2 regions of the Hoeflea sp. IMCC20628 genome follow, and region 2 is predicted to be linked to the other one. Evidence: predicted binding sites of a transcription regulator. Region 2 holds the regulator's gene; the other holds the start of a gene.
What was found. Region 2 encodes HrcA, which represses chaperone genes, less so after heat shock. Its sites were predicted from a motif close to GTTAGCACTCNCNNNNNGNGAGTGCTAAC; they were not measured.
Positions count from the first base shown of each region.

Region 1 (10,114 bases), 830 kb from region 2:
GTAGCCGATGCGGGTGGAGAATGAGACAGCACGGTTGCCGGGGATGGTCCAGGGGGTCGTCGTCCAGATAACCACGGCGGCGTCGGCAAATTCGCTCGAACCACCAGACGCAATCGGGAACTTCACCCAGATCGTGTCACTCTCAACCACTTGATACTCGACCTCGGCCTCGGCCAAAGCCGTGCGTTCGACCACCGACCACATGATCGGCTTGGAACCGCGATAAAGCTGGCCTGATTTGGCGATCTTCAGCAGTTCACCGGCGATCCGCGCTTCGGCGTGGAAATCCATGGTCTTGTAGGGATTGTCGAAATCGCCCTCGATGCCGAGACGCTTGAACTCCTCGGACTGCACATCAACCCAATGCTGGGCCCAGTTGCGGCATTCCTTGCGGAATTCCAGCATCGCAGCAGGATCTTTCAGGTCCGGCTTTTCCTTGCCCTTGGAGCGGTAGTTCTCTTCCTCGATCTTCCATTCGATCGGCAGACCGTGGCAATCCCATCCCGGCACATAATTGGAATCAAATCCGCGCATCTGGAACGAGCGGGTGATGACGTCCTTGAGGATCTTGTTGAGCGCATGGCCGATATGGATGTTGCCGTTGGCGTAGGGCGGGCCGTCATGCAGCACGTATTTGGGACGTCCGGCGGAGGTTTCACGCAGCTTGTCGTAAAGCCGCATTTCCTGCCAACGGGCAACCAGTTCGGGCTCCATCTTGGGAAGGCCGCCGCGCATCGGGAATTCGGTTTCAGGCAGATTGAGCGTCTTGGAGTAATCGAGCTTGTCGTTGGTGTCGGTCATGGTGTCGCAATCTTTTGGGCCAATGGCCCGTGGTGGACATAGTATCGAAGAATTCGGAAGCGGACGCGGAGTTCACGCCAAAATGCCCGGTCTCCTGCGAGCTCTGCTCAGCGGGAAACCGGGACCATAATTCGTATCGGCGGCGAGCCTGTGATCGGGACAACCGTGGTCATGGGTCGGGTTCATACTGGTTTTTGCGCTGCATGAAAAGAACATTGCGTGCCGCAAATGCTTCATGTTCAGGTTCCTGCCCTCAAGACTTGAGCCGATCATAAATCAATCGTCGCATCAAAGCCGTCACCGGCTTGGGTAAAATCCTGCCCGTGAATGCAATAGCCCGGTTTGGCAAACCGGGAATTGATGTCTTCCTGCCCGCAAGCACGTCAGCCATGATGAGGCTTGCCGCCAGGTCCGGAGCCATGCGTTTGCTGGCATCTGCGCCTTGCGGCGCGTGCGTTTCGGCATGATCGGTGCGCAGGGGACCCGGAAATGCCACAGTAATCGTCACGCCTTTGGTTTTGGCCAGTTTGCGCATGCTCTTGGCATAGATCGCCAGCGCATCTTTGGAGGCGGCATAGCTGGCAGCACCCGGATAGCCTGTGAAATGCGACAGCGACGAGACAAAGACCATTGCCGCACCGGGTGCAAGTGCGTCGGCCGCGAACAGACTGGCCGTGATCACCATTGGTGCTTCGGTGTTGACGCGCAGCAGATCAATATGCGCCTGAGCGGACAATGTCTCGAACCGGCCAGTGGCGTTGATTCCGGCATTGAGGACAACCAGATCATAGGGACCGGAATCCACAAGTCTGGGCATGATCCGGTCAAGCTGGTCGCGGCTGGTCAGATCACACTGAACGAAATCAACCGGTCCACTGGTCAATTGCGGCGTATCGCGATCCAGCACGACCGCATCATAGCCGTTGGCCAACAGCCAGCCGACAGTTGCTGCACCCAGCCCGGAACTGCCTCCGGTAACAAGCGCACGCTTTGAAGCCCGGATCACAGCCGCCTCCCCGTAAAGGCGCCACCATTGAGATAGCGCACCCAGGACAAATTGACGGGAGACCGGCGCGCGGCAATGGCCGAAGCCATCATCGCCGCCACATCATCGGCTTCGAGAAACACCGACCGCATGCGGCCGGGATCATAACCGGCCTTGTCATGCATGTCAGTTTTCGCCGCACCAGGATGCAGAACCTGAACCGACACCTGCCCCTTCCACTCCGACCGCAGTGCGCGGGCCAGTCCGTGCAAGCCTGCCTTGGAGGCGGCATAGACTGGAATCGTCGCCGAGCCGGAACGGGCAACAGAACCGATCAATGTCAGGGTTCCCTTGGATTTCTTGAGCAAAGGAAAAAGAGCCCGCGCCTGCAGGATGGCCGAAAGAAGATTGACATCGAGGGTCTGGCGAATTGCCTCGGTGCTGTCGATGCCGTTGAGTGGCGCTATTCCGGTACCGGCATTAAGCACCACATTGTCGAGACCGTCCCAGCCGTGATCGCGAATACCATTGACCAGTGCCTGAGCCGAAAGCTGCGGATCATTCTGGTCGGCAACGACATATCCGGCGCCCTGCGGCAGCATGTCCGCGACGTCGGCTTGAGATTTGCGCCCGGACAGAAGCAGACTGTGGCGACGTGACAATTTCTTTGCCAGCGCCAGCCCCAGGCCGGTATTTCCGCCGGTAATCAGAATGCGGCGCGGCTTGGCGCCGATCATCCTGCGGGCTCAAATGTCATGGCCCGATCCAGCGGAGACAGCGGCGTCAGGTGCCCCAGAACAGCACGCGCTTCGGCCTCGTCGATCTTCATCTGCGCCACCAACTCATCCAGTCCATCGAACTTTTCCTCGCCACGAAGCCTCGAGACAAACGAGACCGTGCATGTCTCGCCGTAGAGATCGCCGGAAAAATCGAACAGCACCGTTTCAAGAACCAATGCAGCGTTGTCATCGTCAACGGTTGGTCGACGGCCAAAACTTGCCACGCCGTCGTAAACTGTTCCGTCAGCCTTGCGGAACCGGACTGCGTAGATTCCGGGCAGCAAGGTCGTTTCCGGCGGCAACGACATATTCGCGGTCGGATAGCCCAGTGTGCGGCCCAGTTTCTTGCCGTGAAGCACTTCGGAGGAGATTGCATAGCGATAGCCGAGCAATCCGGCAGCTTCAGCGACATCGCCAAGCGCCAGCGCCGCGCGGATGCGGCTCGACGAAACCACCTCGGCGTTTTCATCCTGGAATTGCTCAATCAGGGTGACATCAAATCCATGTCTGTCTCCGGCCTTCATCAGAAAGTCCGGATTGCCTTCACGCCCCTTGCCGAAATGAAAATCATAGCCGGTGAAGACATGACGTACGCCAAGCTGGTTGCACAGGATGGCGGTGACAAACTCTTCCGCGCTTTGGGCGGAAAAGGCCTTGTCGAAGGGCTGCTCCACCACGGCATCAAAGCCGAGCTGCCCGAGGATGGCGGCTTTCATTGGCGCTGGGGTCAAGCGGAAGACCGGTTGCTCTGGACGAAAGACTGTTCGCGGATGCGGCTCGAAGGTGAGCACGACCGCCGAAACGCCCAATGCTTGCGATGCTTCGGTGGCGCGCGCCAGAACCGCCTGATGTCCACGATGCACGCCGTCAAAATTGCCGATAGCCACGACGCCGCCCTTAAGTTCGTCCGGGAAGCTTTCGACATCATGGAACCGTTGCGCCATCGTGTTCCTCACCTGGCGCCGCTCAGGCAAGCCATTCCATCCAGTAAGCCGGGGCAACTCCTGCTGTGTCCAGGAAGGAATTCAGCCGCGCCTCGTCGGTACTGCGGCCGTCGATATATTGGCGCGCGTGGATCCCGCGGGCAATGAATATAGCGTCGATGCCATTGTCCAGTGCGCCCCGAATATCGGTGGTGACACCATCGCCTATGGCCAGGGTGCGCCCCAGATCGACGTCGCCGCGCAAGGCGCGCGCCCGCGCCATGGCTTCAATATAAATAGGCGCATGTGGTTTGCCGGCGATCCGGGTTTGGCCGCCGAGCTTTACATAAAGATCAGCCAGGGCTCCGGCGCAAGGAACCAGACGGTCGCCGCGCTCGACTTCACGATCAGGATTGGCGCAGATAAACGGCAGGCCACGGGCCTGAAACCCTGCCAGCAAGGCCCGGTAATCGTCGGCAGTCTCTTCCTCGTCATTGAGAAGTCCGGTGCACAGCACGGCGTCGGCGGCACCAGCCTCAACCAGATCGATATCCAGTCCATCGACCAATGGCATATCCCGCTCAGGTCCGAGAAAATAGATGGCGCGCGGCGCATCCTGAACCAGTCGACGGGTCACGTCGCCTGACGTCACAATGTCATCCCAGCAGTCCGGATCGACACCGATGGTATCAAACTGACGGATCACATCGTTCGCAGGCCGTGGTGAATTGGTGATCAGAATGACCGTCTGGCCGCGGGCGCGGGCGGACTTCAAGGCCTCCACTGACAAAAGAAACGGATTGACGCCATTATGGATGACACCCCATACATCGCACAACAGAACGTCGGCGCGATCGGTCAACTGATCAAGGTCGGTAATTCTGCGTGGCATTGCGGCTGGTTCCTTTTCAGCCCACCGATGTCGCCCAGCTTGCCTCCGAATACAAGTCCCCGCCGGAAAATTGCGCCCTGGGCGCAAAAACATCAAGCTGCAATGCTCTCCAATATCTTGACTCTTGGTCTCTGCGCTCTTATCTCGGCTTCGCTAGCACTCGACAGAGGTGAGTGCCAGCTTCATCTCCGTGAGGCCCAAATGAGGCCTCAGTTGCTTCTGTCATTCGATCAAGGAATATAGACAATGGCAAAAACCACGTTCCGTCCCCTCCACGACCGCGTTGTCGTTCGTCGTGTTGAGTCCGAAGAAAAAACAAAGGGTGGCATCATCATTCCTGATACCGCCAAGGAAAAGCCGCAGGAAGGCGAAATCATCGCCATCGGTTCCGGCATCCGCGACGAAGCCGGCAAACTTGTGCCGCTCGACGTCAAGTCCGGCGACCGCGTGCTGTTCGGCAAATGGTCCGGCACTGAAATCAAGCTTGATGGCGAAGACCTTCTGATCATGAAGGAAAGCGACATCATGGGCGTCCTCGGCTAAGCCGAAATTCCGCCTGAACAAATCCAATCTGCCTCAACACGATGGGCCTCAGGCCCGGGAGTTAAGTTAAATGGCTGCTAAAGAAGTAAAATTCGGTCGTACCGCCCGCGAGAAAATGCTGCGCGGCGTCGACATTCTGGCTGATGCCGTCAAGGTAACGCTGGGCCCCAAGGGCCGTAACGTCATCATCGACAAGTCCTTCGGCTCACCCCGCATCACCAAGGACGGCGTCACCGTCGCCAAGGAAATCGAACTGGAAGACAAGTTCGAGAACATGGGCGCACAGATGGTGCGTGAAGTCGCATCGAAGACCAACGACATCGCCGGCGACGGCACCACCACGGCAACCGTGCTGGCCCAGGCTATTGTCCGCGAAGGCGGCAAGGCTGTTGCTGCCGGCATGAACCCGATGGACCTCAAGCGCGGCATCGATATGGCTGTGACTGAAGTCATCGCCGACCTTCAGAAGAAGGCCAAGAAGATCAAGACCTCGGCTGAAGTCGAACAGGTCGGAACGATCTCCGCCAACGGCGAATCCCAGATCGGCAAGGACATTGCCGAAGCTATGCAGAAGGTCGGCAACGAGGGTGTCATCACCGTCGAAGAAGCCAAGACCGCTGAAAGCGAACTCGAAGTTGTCGAAGGCATGCAGTTCGACCGCGGCTACCTGTCGCCTTACTTCGTGACCAACCCAGACAAGATGCTGGCCGAACTTGAAGACGTCTACATCCTTCTCCATGAGAAGAAGCTTTCGAACCTTCAGGCCATGCTGCCTGTGCTCGAAGCTGTTGTGCAGACTTCCAAGCCACTGCTCATCATCTCGGAAGACGTTGAAGGCGAAGCTCTTGCTACGCTCGTGGTCAACAAGCTGCGTGGCGGCCTGAAGATTGCTGCCGTCAAGGCTCCTGGCTTCGGTGATCGCCGCAAGGCAATGCTCGAAGACATCGCCATCCTGACCGGCGGTCAGGTGATTTCCGAAGACATCGGCATCAAGCTCGAAAACGTTACCCTGGAAATGCTGGGCCGCGCCAAGAAGGTGTCGATCACCAAGGAAACCACCACCATCGTTGATGGCGCTGGCAAGAAGACTGAAATCGAAGGCCGGATCACACAGATCAAGGCTCAGATCGAAGAAACTACGTCTGACTACGACAAGGAAAAGTTGCAGGAACGCCTTGCCAAGCTGGCTGGTGGCGTTGCCATCATCCGCGTCGGTGGTGCAACTGAAACGGAAGTCAAGGAACGCAAGGACCGCGTCGACGACGCGCTCAACGCTACCCGCGCTGCCGTTCAGGAAGGCATCGTTGCCGGCGGCGGCACCGCGCTGCTGCGTTCGTCCGTGAAGATCACCTCCAAGGGTGCAAATCAGGACCAGGAAGCTGGCATCAACATCGTTCGCCGTGCCCTGCAGTCGCTGGTTCGCCAGATTGCTGAAAACGCAGGCGACGAAGCTTCGATCGTGGTTGGCAAGATCCTTGAAAAGGACGAAGAAAACTGGGGTTACAACGCCCAGACGTCCGAATATGGCGACATGATTGCCATGGGTATCGTCGATCCGGTCAAGGTTGTTCGCACAGCCCTGCAGAATGCAGCTTCGGTTGCTTCGCTGCTGATCACCACCGAAGCCATGATTGCCGAAATCCCGAAGAAGGATTCCGGCGGCGGCGGCGGCATGCCTGACATGGGCGGCATGGGCGGAATGGGCGGCATGATGTAATAAGGCTTCTGCCTTATTGCACCGACCACAACGCTTCGCCATGAACCACAAAACTTCAGGCCGGCAAACGGCCTGAAGCAGTGGTATGAGCGGTATCATGCAATGCGGCTTTGGCCGTAGTGCAAACAATCAAGGCGGTCATTTGACCGCCTTTTTTGTTATTCCGGGACCTGATGAAATTGTCGCAGAACCGTTCCGACGTTTGATGTCTAAAGTAAATTTGCTAAACTTGGTTAATGAATTTGCCATTAACCGAAAATAGAGGATAGGTTTGATTAAATGACTTATTGAACCTAATTGATAGCCAGCGAAAGCCTGTACCTGCATGACGTCCCAATGATGCGGCATGCTGATCACCGGATATTTCCCGACCTCCAGCCGTTGGTCAGATCAGTTAATGCTTTATTCATAGTCTACCCGAGTGGCGCTAGAAGCTCAGCTCGGGCGGACATGAAATTGCAGGCACACGAATTCATCACGTATCGCCGAGGCCGACATTGTTTAAGATTACAAAAGCGGACAGCATATCAAGGTTTGGCGCGCAGCCGCAGGGCTTCATCGCACCTGATCACGAACTCCTCTCACATTATTGCCAGATTGAGAGCTGGACCGCCGACCTTTCAACGGGCGTATTCCATCTCGGCCCGGCCGCCCGTCACCATCACGGCCTTTCCGAAGACGGTGATTTCGGGCTGTTCAATCTGATGCAGTGTTATGATTCCCAATACCGGCAGCATGTGCTGGAACTTTACGAGGTGGCAGCCATGAGCCCCTCCTCGTTCTGCTTCTCCACAACGATCGTTCACAGCGATGGAAGCCAGGTCCCGGTGATGTGCATCGGCGAATCCTCGAATTTCTCCGATGACGGCAGTGGCGCCATCAATGGCGTCTTCGTATTCCCTACATTCAGACTGAATGACAAGGCGCAGCCTTACAGCCAGTGACGACAGTCACCGGCGAACATCCCTCGGCCAGACGTCCTGACATTGTAACGGACCGCAGCCAAACACCCCTATAGCCACCTGACTGATCGACTGCCTCGTCAATCGCCACCAAAATGTGAACAATTCGTCCACCATTGTTCATCTATTTGCGCGACCCAAATACCGGTATGGCTGATGGCAGATTGAAATCAGGAAACAACCATGTCAACGAATCTCACACTTCTCATCGCCCGCATCCTGCTCAGCTTCATGTTCATCATGTCCGGTTTTGGCAAGCTGGCTGATCCTGCCGCGACCGCCGGCATGATTTCCGGTGCTGGCCTGCCGGCCGCATCTCTGCTTGCCTATCTTGCAGGTGCATTCGAGCTCATCGCCGGTCTTGCCGTTCTTGTTGGTTTTCAGACCAAGATCGTCGGCTGGGCACTGGCTGCATTCTGCATTTTCACCGGTGCCGTCTTTCACTCCGGCACAGTCGCCATTGACGGCTGGCCTGAAGCTGCTCTTGGCTGGATCAACACGCTGAACATGATCATGATGATGAAGAACTTCACTCTGGCAGGCGGTTACATCCTGCTCGCCACGACGGGCGCTGGCGCATGGTCGATCGACGCGCGCCGCAAGGCGGCCTGAGTTAAAACCACAAGCCTTTTGGCTCAATCCATAGCCCGGCGTGTCACCACGCCGGGCTTTTTTGCTATTCGGTCTGCACATGGTCCGTGAACTGACCAGCCGGCATACGGTTGACCAGCTTGCGGATGCCCCAGAAGGCGACAATGCCAAAACCGACGATCACCAGCATCTCGACCAGGCGGGATGCCATATAGCTTTCGCCGCCAAAGACCATCGCTAAAAGCCCGATCACCAAGCCACCGGTCACCAGCACTGACAACAATGCAGGTAACAGATCCCCCCGAAGCACCGCCGCATTAGGATTGCTGGCGGCCAGCCGCGCCAGGATGGCAAGCAAGAGCATCGACGACAGAAAGATCACTGCACCAACAGAAAATTGCATGGGAATCACCAAAATCCAAAACCATCCCGAAGCCTGGGACGAGGCTGAACCGGTGGAGAAACGGCTTTGTGGTTGGCGGAGCCGTTCGCCCGGATCAGTGCCAACTGGTCAAGGACGAAGGACGCGTGCAGGCCGGGTCTGTCCCGGGTTCCGTCATCTTGGCTCAGTTTACGGAAAACGCAAGATCCCGGCTGATCGCGCGAACACTATTTCCGTCTTGACCTAAATATAACCAGACGCAGATGGCGCACGGACCGGCAAACCGCTCAGGCGACGGCGCCGCGTACGGCTTTGAGGATCGCGGCCATGCGCGGATCCTGATCATGTTCGGGCTTGCGGGCGCGAACCAGGCAGGCCTCGGATCTCAGGATCACGCCGTCAGACAGAACCCGCAAGTGATTGGCGGTCAGTGTCGATCCGGTCGAGGTGATGTCAACGATGATGTCGGCAGCACCTGATGCCGGCGCACCTTCGGTGGCGCCCAGGCTTTCCACGATGCGGTAGAGCTGGATGCCGTGACGGGTGGAGAAGAAACTCTGCGTCAGCCGCCAGTATTTGGTGGCAATTGCAAGCCTGCGGCCATGGCGGGCGCGGAAATCAGCCGCGACATCGCCAAGATCGGCCATGGTGTCGACATCCTTCCAGATGTCAGGCACTGCAACCACCACATCAGCATTGCCGAAGCCGAGGCGGGCGGCAATTTCCACGCGCTCATCGGCGCGAGCGAGGCTTTCGCGCACCAGATCTTCGCCGGTGACGCCAAAATCAACAGCGCCGGCGCCCAATTCCCGGGCGATCTCGGAAGCCGACAGGAATGCTACTTCGACGCCGTCCAACCCTTCGACCCGGCCACGATAGCTGCGATCATTGCCGATGGCCGAGATGGCGAGCCCGGCGCGGTCAAACACCGCGATGGCGTCGTCCTTCATCCGGCCCTTGGATGGCAGCGCGATGGTCAGGGTCATGGCTGCGCCCTCACGGTTTCAATGCGATCAAGCCAGAGCGAGAAACCCACGGCGGGAATTGGTTGTTGCGCGCCGAGCAGCGTCATCAAACGGTCGTAACGGCCACCGCCGGCCAGCGCCGCGTCGCCCTCGCCTGCAGAGATCTCGAAGACCAGACCGGTGTAATAATCCAGCGGTCGGCCAAAGGCTGCGCGCCAGCGCATGGCTGACAGATCCTCGCCGCGATCCGAGAGCGCTGCGAGACGGGCCTCGAATTGTTTGCGGGCCGCGCGGATATCGAGCCCGGCATGATCGGCGAAGTCAGCCAGCGCCTGACCGGCACAATCAAGCGGCACATCCAGTGCGAGGAAGGTCTTCAGCGCGTCCAGCGATGCCGACGGCAGCCGGGTGGCGTCGAGCGATTGCTTGTCCATCAGCCGGGCGGTGATTTCGGCGGGCGTGCGGCTGGCATTGGTGGAGTAGCCGGTGGCCTGCATGACGCTTTCGATGTGAGCTTCAAGCCCGCCAGCGTCGCCCTTGGCAAGAAAGTCCGCAACCGAAGGATCGGGCGTTG
Region 1 is NZ_CP011479.1:3,160,812-3,170,925, forward strand. Features, by position in the region: gene ileS (isoleucine--tRNA ligase) at 1-801, opposite strand, end outside; gene IMCC20628_RS14955 (SDR family NAD(P)-dependent oxidoreductase) at 1,055-1,807, opposite strand; gene IMCC20628_RS14960 (SDR family oxidoreductase) at 1,804-2,523, opposite strand; gene IMCC20628_RS14965 (bifunctional riboflavin kinase/FAD synthetase) at 2,520-3,509, opposite strand; gene IMCC20628_RS14970 (TIGR01459 family HAD-type hydrolase) at 3,532-4,380, opposite strand; gene groES (co-chaperone GroES) at 4,627-4,923, shown strand; gene groL (chaperonin GroEL) at 4,994-6,640, shown strand; gene IMCC20628_RS25150 (hypothetical protein) at 6,726-6,902, shown strand; gene IMCC20628_RS14985 (hypothetical protein) at 7,138-7,584, shown strand; gene IMCC20628_RS14990 (DoxX family protein) at 7,786-8,214, shown strand; gene IMCC20628_RS14995 (hypothetical protein) at 8,279-8,596, opposite strand; gene hisG (ATP phosphoribosyltransferase) at 8,863-9,561, opposite strand; gene IMCC20628_RS15005 (ATP phosphoribosyltransferase regulatory subunit) at 9,558-10,114, opposite strand, start outside.
Region 1: a site for HrcA is predicted at 4,533-4,561, ahead of groES (co-chaperone GroES). Genes of this name have one in related genera too.

Region 2 (10,114 bases):
GAAGCAAGCGCCTTGGTCGCGGCATTGGCCTCAAACGTGTCGCCGGTTTCCTCAGGCTCGGCCAGGCCCAGTTCAGCCGCCGAGGTGACCTCGACGCCAAACGGGCCGCACAGATCGCGGAATTCGGAGATCTTGCCGGCGTTGTGGCTGGCGACCAGGATCTTGGTGAGCGTCAGGTTGGACATGGTGAATTACAGCGGTCCGGAGACCGTCGCCTTCTGCATGGCGACCAGATCGGCAATGCCGTTCTTGGCCAGTTCCAGCAGTTCCAGAAGCTGGTCCTGCGTAAACGGTTCGGCCTCGGCCGTGCCCTGGATTTCGACAATGCCGCCAGAGCCGGTCATGACGAAATTGGCGTCGGTCTCGGCTGCCGAATCCTCGAGATAGTCAAGATCAATCACCGGCTGCGAGGCGAAGATGCCGCAAGACACGGCGGCGACATGATCCTTGAGCACCCGTTCGACCTTGATCATCGAGCGTTCTTCCATCCACTTCAGGCAATCATGCAGCGCAATCCATGCGCCGGTGATGGCTGCCGTTCTGGTGCCGCCATCGGCCTGGATGACATCGCAATCGACTGTGATCTGGCGTTCGCCGAGCGCTTCGAGATTGACGACAGCACGCAGCGAGCGTCCGATCAGGCGCTGGATTTCGAGCGTCCGGCCACCCTGCTTGCCCGAGGTGGCTTCGCGGCGCATGCGGTCGCCGGTCGAGCGCGGCAACATGCCGTATTCGGCTGTGACCCAGCCCTTGCCGCCATTGCGCAACCACGGTGGAACCCGCTCTTCGAGACTGGCGGTGCACAGCACATGGGTGTCGCCGAATTTGACCAGGCAGGAGCCCTCGGCATGCTTGGATACGTTGCGGTCAAAGCTGACTGCCCGCATCTTGTCTAACTTCCGGCCTGATGGACGCATCATGTCTCTCCTGATTCCAATATTGCCGCCTTCTATCGGCGCGGACGCCATCATGCAAAGAAAAACCGCCTGCAACAGAGGCTGCGTGCGCCCCCGGCTCAGGCTCTCGCTTTGCATTACCCCTTTCGTGCGGGCGCTCAACCCCCTATGTTCTACGTAAAGGCAGCGCCAGAGGCAGCCTTGAGGACACGGTTATGACCATGAACACGCCATCCATATCGACGGACCTTTCCGGAGCGCTTGATGAGCGCTCGCGGGAGATTTTTCGCGCGCTTGTGGAAAGCTATATGGAATCGGGTGATCCGCTCGGCTCACGCAGCCTGTCGCGGATGCTGCCGATGGCCCTGTCCCCGGCATCAATCCGCAATGTCATGAGTGATCTTGAGGATCTCGGGCTGATTTATGCGCCGCATATCAGCGCCGGACGGTTGCCAACGCATAAGGGCCTGCGTTTTTTTGTCGATGCCTTCATGCAGGTTGGCGACCTGCAGCCTGACATGCGCGAGACGATCGAGCGTCAGGTGCGCTCTGAAGACACGAGCAGACCGGTGGAAACACTTCTCACCGAGGCGAGCCAGATGCTGTCGGGCATGACCCGCGGCGCTGGCCTGGTGATTGCTGCCAAGCAGGATGCCACCATCCGCCACATCGAGTTCATCCGGCTTGATCCGAAGCGGGCGCTTGTGGTGCTGGTCGGCGGCAATGACCAGGTCGAAAACCGGGTCATGGAGCTGCCGGACGGGGTCACCGCCGGGCAATTGACCGAAGCGTCGAATTTTCTCAACGCCCATCTCGTTGGCCGCACCATCGGCGAAGTGCGCAGCGAACTGGAGCGGATCACCGACGAGGTGCGCTCCGCGCTTGATGTCTTGTCGCGTGATCTGGTCGAGCGCGGCCTGGCTGTCTGGGCCGGAACCCGTGAGGGCGCCGGTGCTGCGCGGCTGATCGTACGTGGACGCGGCAATCTGCTTGAAGGTCTGTCAGCGGGCGAAGAACTCGACCGGCTCCGGCTGCTGTTTGACGAACTGGAGCGCAAGGAGAGCCTGATAGAGCTGATGACGCTTGCCGAAGAGGGGTCCGGCGTCCGCATATTCATCGGTTCCGAGAACAAGCTGTTCTCGTTGTCGGGCTCGTCACTGATCGTCGCGCCCTGGCGTGATGGCGACGACAAGGTGGTCGGCGCGGTCGGCATCATCGGGCCAACCCGGCTCAACTATGCGCGTATCGTCCCGATGGTCGATTATACCGCGCAACTGGTGTCGCGGCTGACGCGCAAATAGCTCCGTGCAAAAATGCAGCAAAATAACCGCGCTATTGCGGGTTAGATCACCCTCGCGGCGGCGCAGGCCTTGATTTTTGCTGCCCGAACTTTCATATGCGGTGCACCTTCTCAATATGATAAAGAACAGTCAGGACACGCACACCATGAGCGATGAAAGCCAGGGCCACGAATACAACAAGCCACAGGCAGACGCCGCCCCGAAGGGTGAAGAGGCCGTCAATCCAGCGCAGGCACAGGAGCTTGACCCGGTAGAGGTGCTCAAGGCCGAAATCCTGGAACTCAGGGACCAGCGGCTGCGCATGGCGGCCGAGATGGAAAACCTGCGCCGCCGGACGGCCCGCGACGTCCGGGATGCGAAAAGCTACGCCATTTCCGGTTTTGCCCGCGATATGCTTCAGGTTTCCGACAATCTTCAGCGCGCGCTGGAAGCGGTGCCCGAACAGGTCGAGGGTGCTGCCGACAATGGCTTGAACAGCCTGGTCGAAGGCGTTGAATTGACCGAACGCGCCATGCTGGCAGCGCTTGAGCGCCATGGCGTTAGCAAGCTGGAGCCGAAGGGTCAGAAGTTCGACCCGAATTATCATCAGGCGATGTATGAAGTTCCGGACCCGAGCGTTGCCAACAACACCGTCGTCGAGGTGGTGCAGCCGGGCTATGTGATCGGCGAGCGTATGCTGCGTCCGGCCATGGTCGGCGTCGCCAAGGGTGGCCCGAAAGAGCTCGCACCTGAGCCTGGCGCCCCGGCCCAAGCTGAAAAAGACGCCTGAGATCAATCCTGCCGGGCTGTTGGGCTCAGTGGCGGACCGGAGAAAACGCCGATGACCCCGCTTGAAGGTCTTGATTACGCCGGTGTTGCGGTTTTTGCCGCCACCGGCGCGCTGGCCGCCTCGCGCAAGCAGCTCGACATGATCGGCTTTGTGTTTCTGGCGGCCGTGACCGGCATTGGCGGCGGCACTTTTCGCGATCTGGTGCTCGGAGCGACCCCGGTGTTCTGGGTTGAAAAGCCTGCCTATCTGCTGGTCTGTGCCGGAGTGGCGGTGATTGTCTACTTCACCGCCCATCTGGTCGAGTCGCGCTACCGGCTGTTGCTGTGGTTTGATGCCGTCGGCATGTCGGCCTATTCGGTGATGGGCGCTGCCAAGGGGCTGGCTGTTTCCGGATCGCCGGTCGTGGCACTTGTCACCGGCATGATGACTGCGACCATGGGCGGCATCCTGCGCGATCTTCTCGCGGGCGAACCTTCGGTGCTGATGCGTCCGGAAATCTATGTCTCCGCAGCCCTTGTCGGCGCCGGCGGCTTTGTTGCCGCCAGCCTGCTCGGAGCGCCGCTACTTGCCGCGTCCGCTGCGGGCGTCATCTTGGCTTTTGCCGTGCGTGGCGGCGCCATCCGCTACAACTGGGCATTCTCGCCCTACCGCTCACGCGCCGGCCGTCCACCTGAAGATGTGATGTAGCACCAGCCGCTGGGCCGGGATCAGATGATCCCGGCGTCGCGTGCCGCGTCAGCCAGTGAAAGCTGCAGCCTCGGGCCGATCTGCTGGATCACCAGCCCGGCTGCGAGACTGCCGAGCTTGCCGCATGTTTCCAGCGATTTGCCATTGGCATAGCCATGCAGGAAGCCCGCGGCATAGAGATCGCCGGCACCGGTGGTGTCGACCACTTCGTCGATGTCGATCGCATCAATGTCATGGCGCTCGTCGCCACGGACAATCACCGAACCATGCTCGGAACGGGTGATGGCAGCAAGCTTGCAGTCCTTGCGCAGCTGCGACACGGCGTGCTCGAAATTGTCGGTCTCGTAGAGCGATTTCACTTCATCGGAATTGGCGAACACGATGTCGATGGTGCCCGAGCGCATCAGCTCGAGAAACTCTTCGCGGTAGCGTCCGACGCAGAATGGATCCGACAGCGTCATCGACATTTCGCGGCCATGCTTGTGACCGATCTCGGCGCAGAGCCGGATGGCATCCTTGGCGCGGGGCGGGTCCCACAGATAGCCTTCGAAATAGGTGACCTTCGCGTCAGCCACCACATCGGATTCAATATCCTCGGGACCAAGTTCGACGCAGGCACCCAGATAGGTGTTCATCGAGCGTTCGCCATCGGGCGTCACGAAGATCATCGAACGTGCGGTCGGCGGGGTGCTTTCCAGCGGCCTGGTTTCGAAATGCACGCCCTGGGCGCGGATATCATGGCTGAAGATCTTGCCGAGCTGGTCTTCCGCAACTTTACCGAAATAGGCCGAGCGACTGCCAAAGCCGGCAATTCCGGCGGCTGTGTTGCCGGCGCTGCCGCCCGAGCTCTCGATTGCCGGTCCCATCTGCGAATACAGCAGTTCGGCACGATCGGCGTCGATCAGGTTCATTGCGCCCTTGATGATGTCGTTGTCGACGAGAAACGCGTCGTCGCAGCGGGCGATGATATCGACAATGGCATTGCCGATGCAAAGGACGTCAAACTTGCTCATGAGGACTCTTGTCAGTTGCGATAGAAGGGTTCACGGCCTTTCTAAAGGTTTTCGCCCGGATTGAAAGGCTGAGACCGGGACAAATCGGCCAGTGTTCGCTGGATAAAGGCCACCCTGTCCGTCACCGGAGCGCGCGGAACCTCGACGAGCGTGTAGCCAGCGGCCTCATAGGCAGCCACATTGGCCGCATGGTCACGAAGCGCGAACTCGAAACCATGCCGTCGGTCGGCGTCGGTCGTAAAAATTTCTTGCCATGGCGGGCAGACGAACACCGGCGTTTCAAATCTCCGCGCTGCTGCAGCCGCGGCCATTGCCTTTGGCACGGGTCGCCCGATCACTGCGCCATAGGCAATGGCTTCGAGAAAGCTCCGGTCAAAAAACACGATTGCATCCGTGGCATCCCCAGCCTGGTCGAATGTCGCGACCGACCGGACAAACAGCAGATCCATGAAGGCAGCCTGATCCAGCCAGGGAAGCGCCGTGCCTTGCGCGGCCAGTTGCTCGGCTACGATCGGCGTCCCACCTCCGGCACGGTGGCGTAGCTCTTAGCGCCAAGGGCTGAGATCAGCGTCGACTTGCCGCCGCCGGATGCGCCGGTGATGACGAATTTCGGCATGAGAGTTCCCGGTCTCAAAATATTGCGCGGTGGCCGGAGGCCTGCCTCACATCATCGGTTGAAGGCGATCCCGGCCTTTCAGTTTTTCCGCTGTTCCGACACCCGCCGTTTTAGTTCGTAAAGCGCTTCCAGCGCATCGCGCGGCGTCATCTCGTCGGGGTTGAGCGTGCTCAGAAGGGCATCGGATTCCGATGGTCCCTTGGCCGGTTTGGCCGGTTCCTTGCGCGCAGGCACCGCAAACAGCGGCAGATCGTCGACCAGCCGCGCTGCCGGGTTTTCGCGTTCGCTGGTTTCCAGCAGCTGCAGCACTTCGCGGGCGCGCGCCACCACCGCATCGGGCAGGCCGGCGAGCCGCGCCACCTGGATGCCGTAGGAGCGGTCGGCAGCACCGGGGCCGACCTCATGCAGGAACACCACTTCGCCCTGCCATTCCTTGACCTTCATGGTGGCGTTGGAAAGCCGCGGCAGTTTTTCCGACAGCGCAGTCAGCTCGTGAAAATGGGTGGCGAACAGACCGCGACTGCGGTTCTCCGCATGCAGATGCTCGACCGCTGCCCAGGCGATCGACAAGCCGTCGAATGTCGCTGTGCCACGGCCGATCTCATCGAGAATGACCAGCGAACGCGGGCTGGCCTGGTTGAGGATCGCTGCCGTCTCGACCATCTCGACCATGAAGGTCGAGCGCCCGCGCGCCAGATCGTCAGACGCGCCGACCCGGGAAAACAACCGGTCAACCGCACCGATATGGGCGCTGCCCGCCGGCACAAAGGACCCCATCTGCGCAAGAATCGCGATCAACGCATTCTGCCGCAGGAATGTCGATTTACCACCCATGTTGGGACCGGTCAGCAGCCAGATCGATCCGCCGTCGTCGCTGTCGCCGGGGGGCGACAGGTCGCAATCATTGGCGACAAACGGCTGTGCAGCCTGGCGCCGCAGTGCCTGCTCGACCACCGGATGCCGCCCGGCTACGATCTCGAAGGCAAGACTGTCATCGACCCGCGGCCGCGCATAGCCCTGCTCGCTGGCGAGTTCGGCCAGCGCTGCGGTCACATCGATCACCGACAGCGCATCCGCCGCGGCCTTGATCGCATCGGCATGGGTGACGACGAGCGCCACCAGATCCTCGAATGCTGCAAGTTCAATGGTCAGCGCTTCGCCGGCGGCATTGGCGATCCTTGTTTCAAGATCAGCCAGTTCGGTTGTGGTGAAGCGCATGGCATTGGCCATGGTCTGGCGATGAATGAACCGCGATTTGGCTTCGGGGCTGTCGGTCAGCGGACCAGCATTCAGTGCCGTCACCTCGATGAAATAGCCAAGCATGTTGTTGTGCTTGATTTTCAGCGAGCGCACGCCGGTCTCTTCGGCGTAGGACAGTTGCAAGCCGGCAATCACTCGGCGCGACTGGTCGCGCAAGGCCCTCAGCTCATCAAGCTCGGCGGAAAATCCCGCCCGGACAAAACCGCCATCGCGCTTGAGCAGCGGCAGTTCATCATGCAGCGTTTGTGTCAGCCGTTCACCGATCTCGCCGGGAAGCGCGCGCAGGGTTTCGAGTGCTGTGGAAAGCTGCTCGGGCGCATCGCCGGAGGCAAACAGCGCGGCGATATCCCTTGCTGCCTTCACACCGGTCAGGATTGCGCCCAGATCCCGCGGGCCGCCGCGGTTGAGCGCCAGCCGCGACAGCGCGCGCGGCATGTCGGAGACACCCTTGAGCGCGCGGCGCAGCGTGTCGGTCAGTGTCTGGTTGGCGATCAGATGGGAAACGCCGTCGAGACGGGCGTTGATGGCGTCCGGATCGGTCAGCGGCGCCATCAGCCATTCGCCGAGCTTGCGGCCGCCGCCGCCGGTAACAGTTCGGTCGATGGATTTGATCAGGCTGCCCTGCCGGTCGCCCGACAGCGTGCGCACCAGTTCGAGATTGGCCCGTGTTGCCGGATCGATGAACATCCGCGCGCCGTCGCGCTCGCGCTCGGGCCGGCCCAGCGGTGGCCGCTCGGAAATCTGGGTTTTTTCCACATAGGCGATCACTGCCGCCGCTGCCGCAAGCTCTGCCCGGCTGTAGCTGCCAAAACCATCGAGCGAGCCAACTTCGAAAAACCGGCTGATCCGGCCTTCGGCTGTGGCGCTGTCAAACAGCACGGCCGGTTGCGGCACCGCCACCCGGCCGATCTGGTCGATCAATGGCCGGAGTTCCGGGTCATGGAAGACGTTCTCCGCAAGGATCAGTTCACTCGGTTCAACCTGGGCTATGTCGGCCAGCAGCCGCGCCGCACGGCTTTCAGCGACATGAAAGGCGCCGGTGGAGATGTCGATCCAGGCCAAGCCATATTGGGCTTCCGCTGATCCCTTGATCCGCGCCAGAGCCATCAGGAAATTTGATTGCGACGGATCGAGCAGCTTGTCCTCGGTCAGCGTTCCCGGCGTCACCAGCCGGGTGACGTCGCGCCGCACAACCGATTTGGCGCCGCGTTTCTTGGCTTCCGCCGGGTCCTCGGTCTGCTCGCAGACGGCCACCCGGAATCCCAGCGAAATCAGTTTCTGCAGATAGTCGTCGGCCGCGTGGACAGGCACGCCGCACATCGGAATATCCTGCCCCAGATGCTGGCCACGCTTGGTCAGCGTGATGCCGAGCGCGCGCGACGCGTCAGCGGCATCCTCGAAGAACAGCTCGTAGAAATCGCCCATCCGGTAAAACAGCAGCGAATCCGGATTGTTGGCCTTGATCTCGATGAATTGCTCCATCATCGGCGTCGCCGTAGCGCGGCTTTCGGCTGTCGCGAGTTGGGCGGTCGTCAGTATGGCGGGGTTTAACGGAGATTCGGCGTTCAAGAGGAAATGCCTGCCTTGTTTTCAATCGTTTGCGATGTAAGCTCCACCGGATGCCCGGCTTTAAAGGCCGTGCCAACCACCCTAACGGTGGGATGAGGACAAAGACAACAGGTACGAGGCGCCATACACAAGGTCGCCCACAACGGGATGGATAATATGCCAGGGACGGACAAGACAGATCGCTCGATTTCAGCTGTGACCGATCAGGAGGCGCTGGATTTCCACGCCCGCGGACGGCCAGGCAAGCTTGAAATCAACCCGACGAAACCGATGGCGACGCAGCGCGACCTGTCGCTGGCCTATTCGCCCGGCGTAGCGGTGCCGGTCAAGGCAATCGCCGAGGATCCCTCCCGCGCCTATGATTACACGGCCAAGGGCAACATGGTGGCGGTGATCACCAATGGCACCGCCATTTTGGGAATGGGCAATCTCGGCGCACTTGCCTCCAAGCCGGTGATGGAAGGCAAGGCGGTGCTGTTCAAGCGCTTCGCCGATGTTGATTCCATTGATCTGGAAGTCGACACCGAAAATGTCGACGAATTCATCAACTGCGTGCGGTTTCTCGGCCCCAGCTTCGGCGGCATCAATCTCGAGGATATCAAGGCGCCGGATTGCTTCATCATCGAGCAACGGCTGCGCGAAATCATGGACATCCCGGTGTTTCATGACGACCAGCACGGCACCGCCATCATCGCTGTTGCCGGTCTGATCAATGCGCTGCACCTGACCGGCCGCGATCTCAAGACCACCAGGCTGGTCTGCAATGGTGCCGGTGCTGCGGCAATCGCCTGTGTTGAACTGGTCAAGGCGATGGGGTTCACACCCCAGAATATCACCCTGTGCGACACCAAGGGCGTGATTTACAAGGGCCGCACCGAAGGTATGAACCAGTGGAAATCAGGCCATGCGATAGAGACCAAGGCGCGCACGCTGGCTGACGCCATGGATGGCGCAGATATTGTCCTGGGTCTCTCCGCCAAAGGCGCGTTGACGCCGGAGATGGTCGCATCGATGGCGAAAAATCCGATCATTTTTGCCATGGCCAATCCGGATCCGGAAATCACGCCCGAGGAAGTCGCAGCGATCCGCAATGATGCGATCATGGCGACGGGCCGGTCGGACCATCCCAACCAGGTCAACAATGTTTTGTGCTTTCCCTATATATTTCGCGGCGCGCTGGATGTCCGGGCATCGACCATCAATGAGGACATGAAGATCGCCGCCGCCAACGCGCTGGCTGAGCTTGCTCGTGAAGACGTTCCCGACGATGTGGCAGCTGCCTACCAAGGTGTCCGGCCGCGCTTTGGCCCGCAATACATCATTCCGGTACCATTTGACCCGCGTCTGATCACGGCCATTCCGGTCGCCGTCGCCAAGGCGGCGATGGATTCGGGCGTGGCGCAGAAGCCGATCCTCAATCTCGAGCTCTATGCGCAGGAACTCTCAGCCCGGCGCGATCCGATCGCCTCCACCCTGCAACGGCTCTATGAGCGGGTCCGCCGCCATCCCAAGCGGGTGGTCTTTGCCGAGGGTGAGGAAGAACAGGTGATGCGCGCCGCTGTGTCCTATGTGAACCAGCGGCTCGGCACCGCCTGCCTTCTGGGCAGGGAGGAGCAAATGCGCGAAACCGCCAGGCTGGCAGGTATCGATCTCGACCGCTCCGGCATCGAACTGGTCAATGCCCGCGTCTCACGCCGGGTCGAGGCCTACACCGATTATCTCTATGCGCGGCTGCAGCGCAAAGGCTACCTGCATCGCGATTGCCAGCGCTTGATCAACACCGACCGCAACCATTTTGGCGCCTGCATGGTGGCGTTGGGTGATGCGGATGCTATGGTCACCGGCACCACCCGCAATTATTCCACAGCACTTGAAGACATTCGCCGCTGCGTCGACGTCAAACCCGGCCACCGGATGATCGGCGTTTCCCTGGCGCTGTGCCGTGGCCGCACCGTGTTTGTCGCCGACACCGCCGTTATCGACATGCCCAATTCCGAGGAACT
Region 2 is NZ_CP011479.1:3,993,429-4,003,542, reverse strand. Features, by position in the region: gene IMCC20628_RS18770 (non-canonical purine NTP pyrophosphatase) at 1-185, opposite strand, end outside; gene rph (ribonuclease PH) at 192-917, opposite strand; gene hrcA (heat-inducible transcriptional repressor HrcA) at 1,112-2,197, shown strand; gene grpE (nucleotide exchange factor GrpE) at 2,313-2,966, shown strand; gene IMCC20628_RS18750 (trimeric intracellular cation channel family protein) at 3,018-3,653, shown strand; gene IMCC20628_RS18745 (adenosine kinase) at 3,674-4,666, opposite strand; partial or broken gene IMCC20628_RS18740 (AAA family ATPase) at 4,708-5,282, opposite strand; gene mutS (DNA mismatch repair protein MutS) at 5,361-8,111, opposite strand; gene IMCC20628_RS18730 (NADP-dependent malic enzyme) at 8,268-10,114, shown strand, end outside.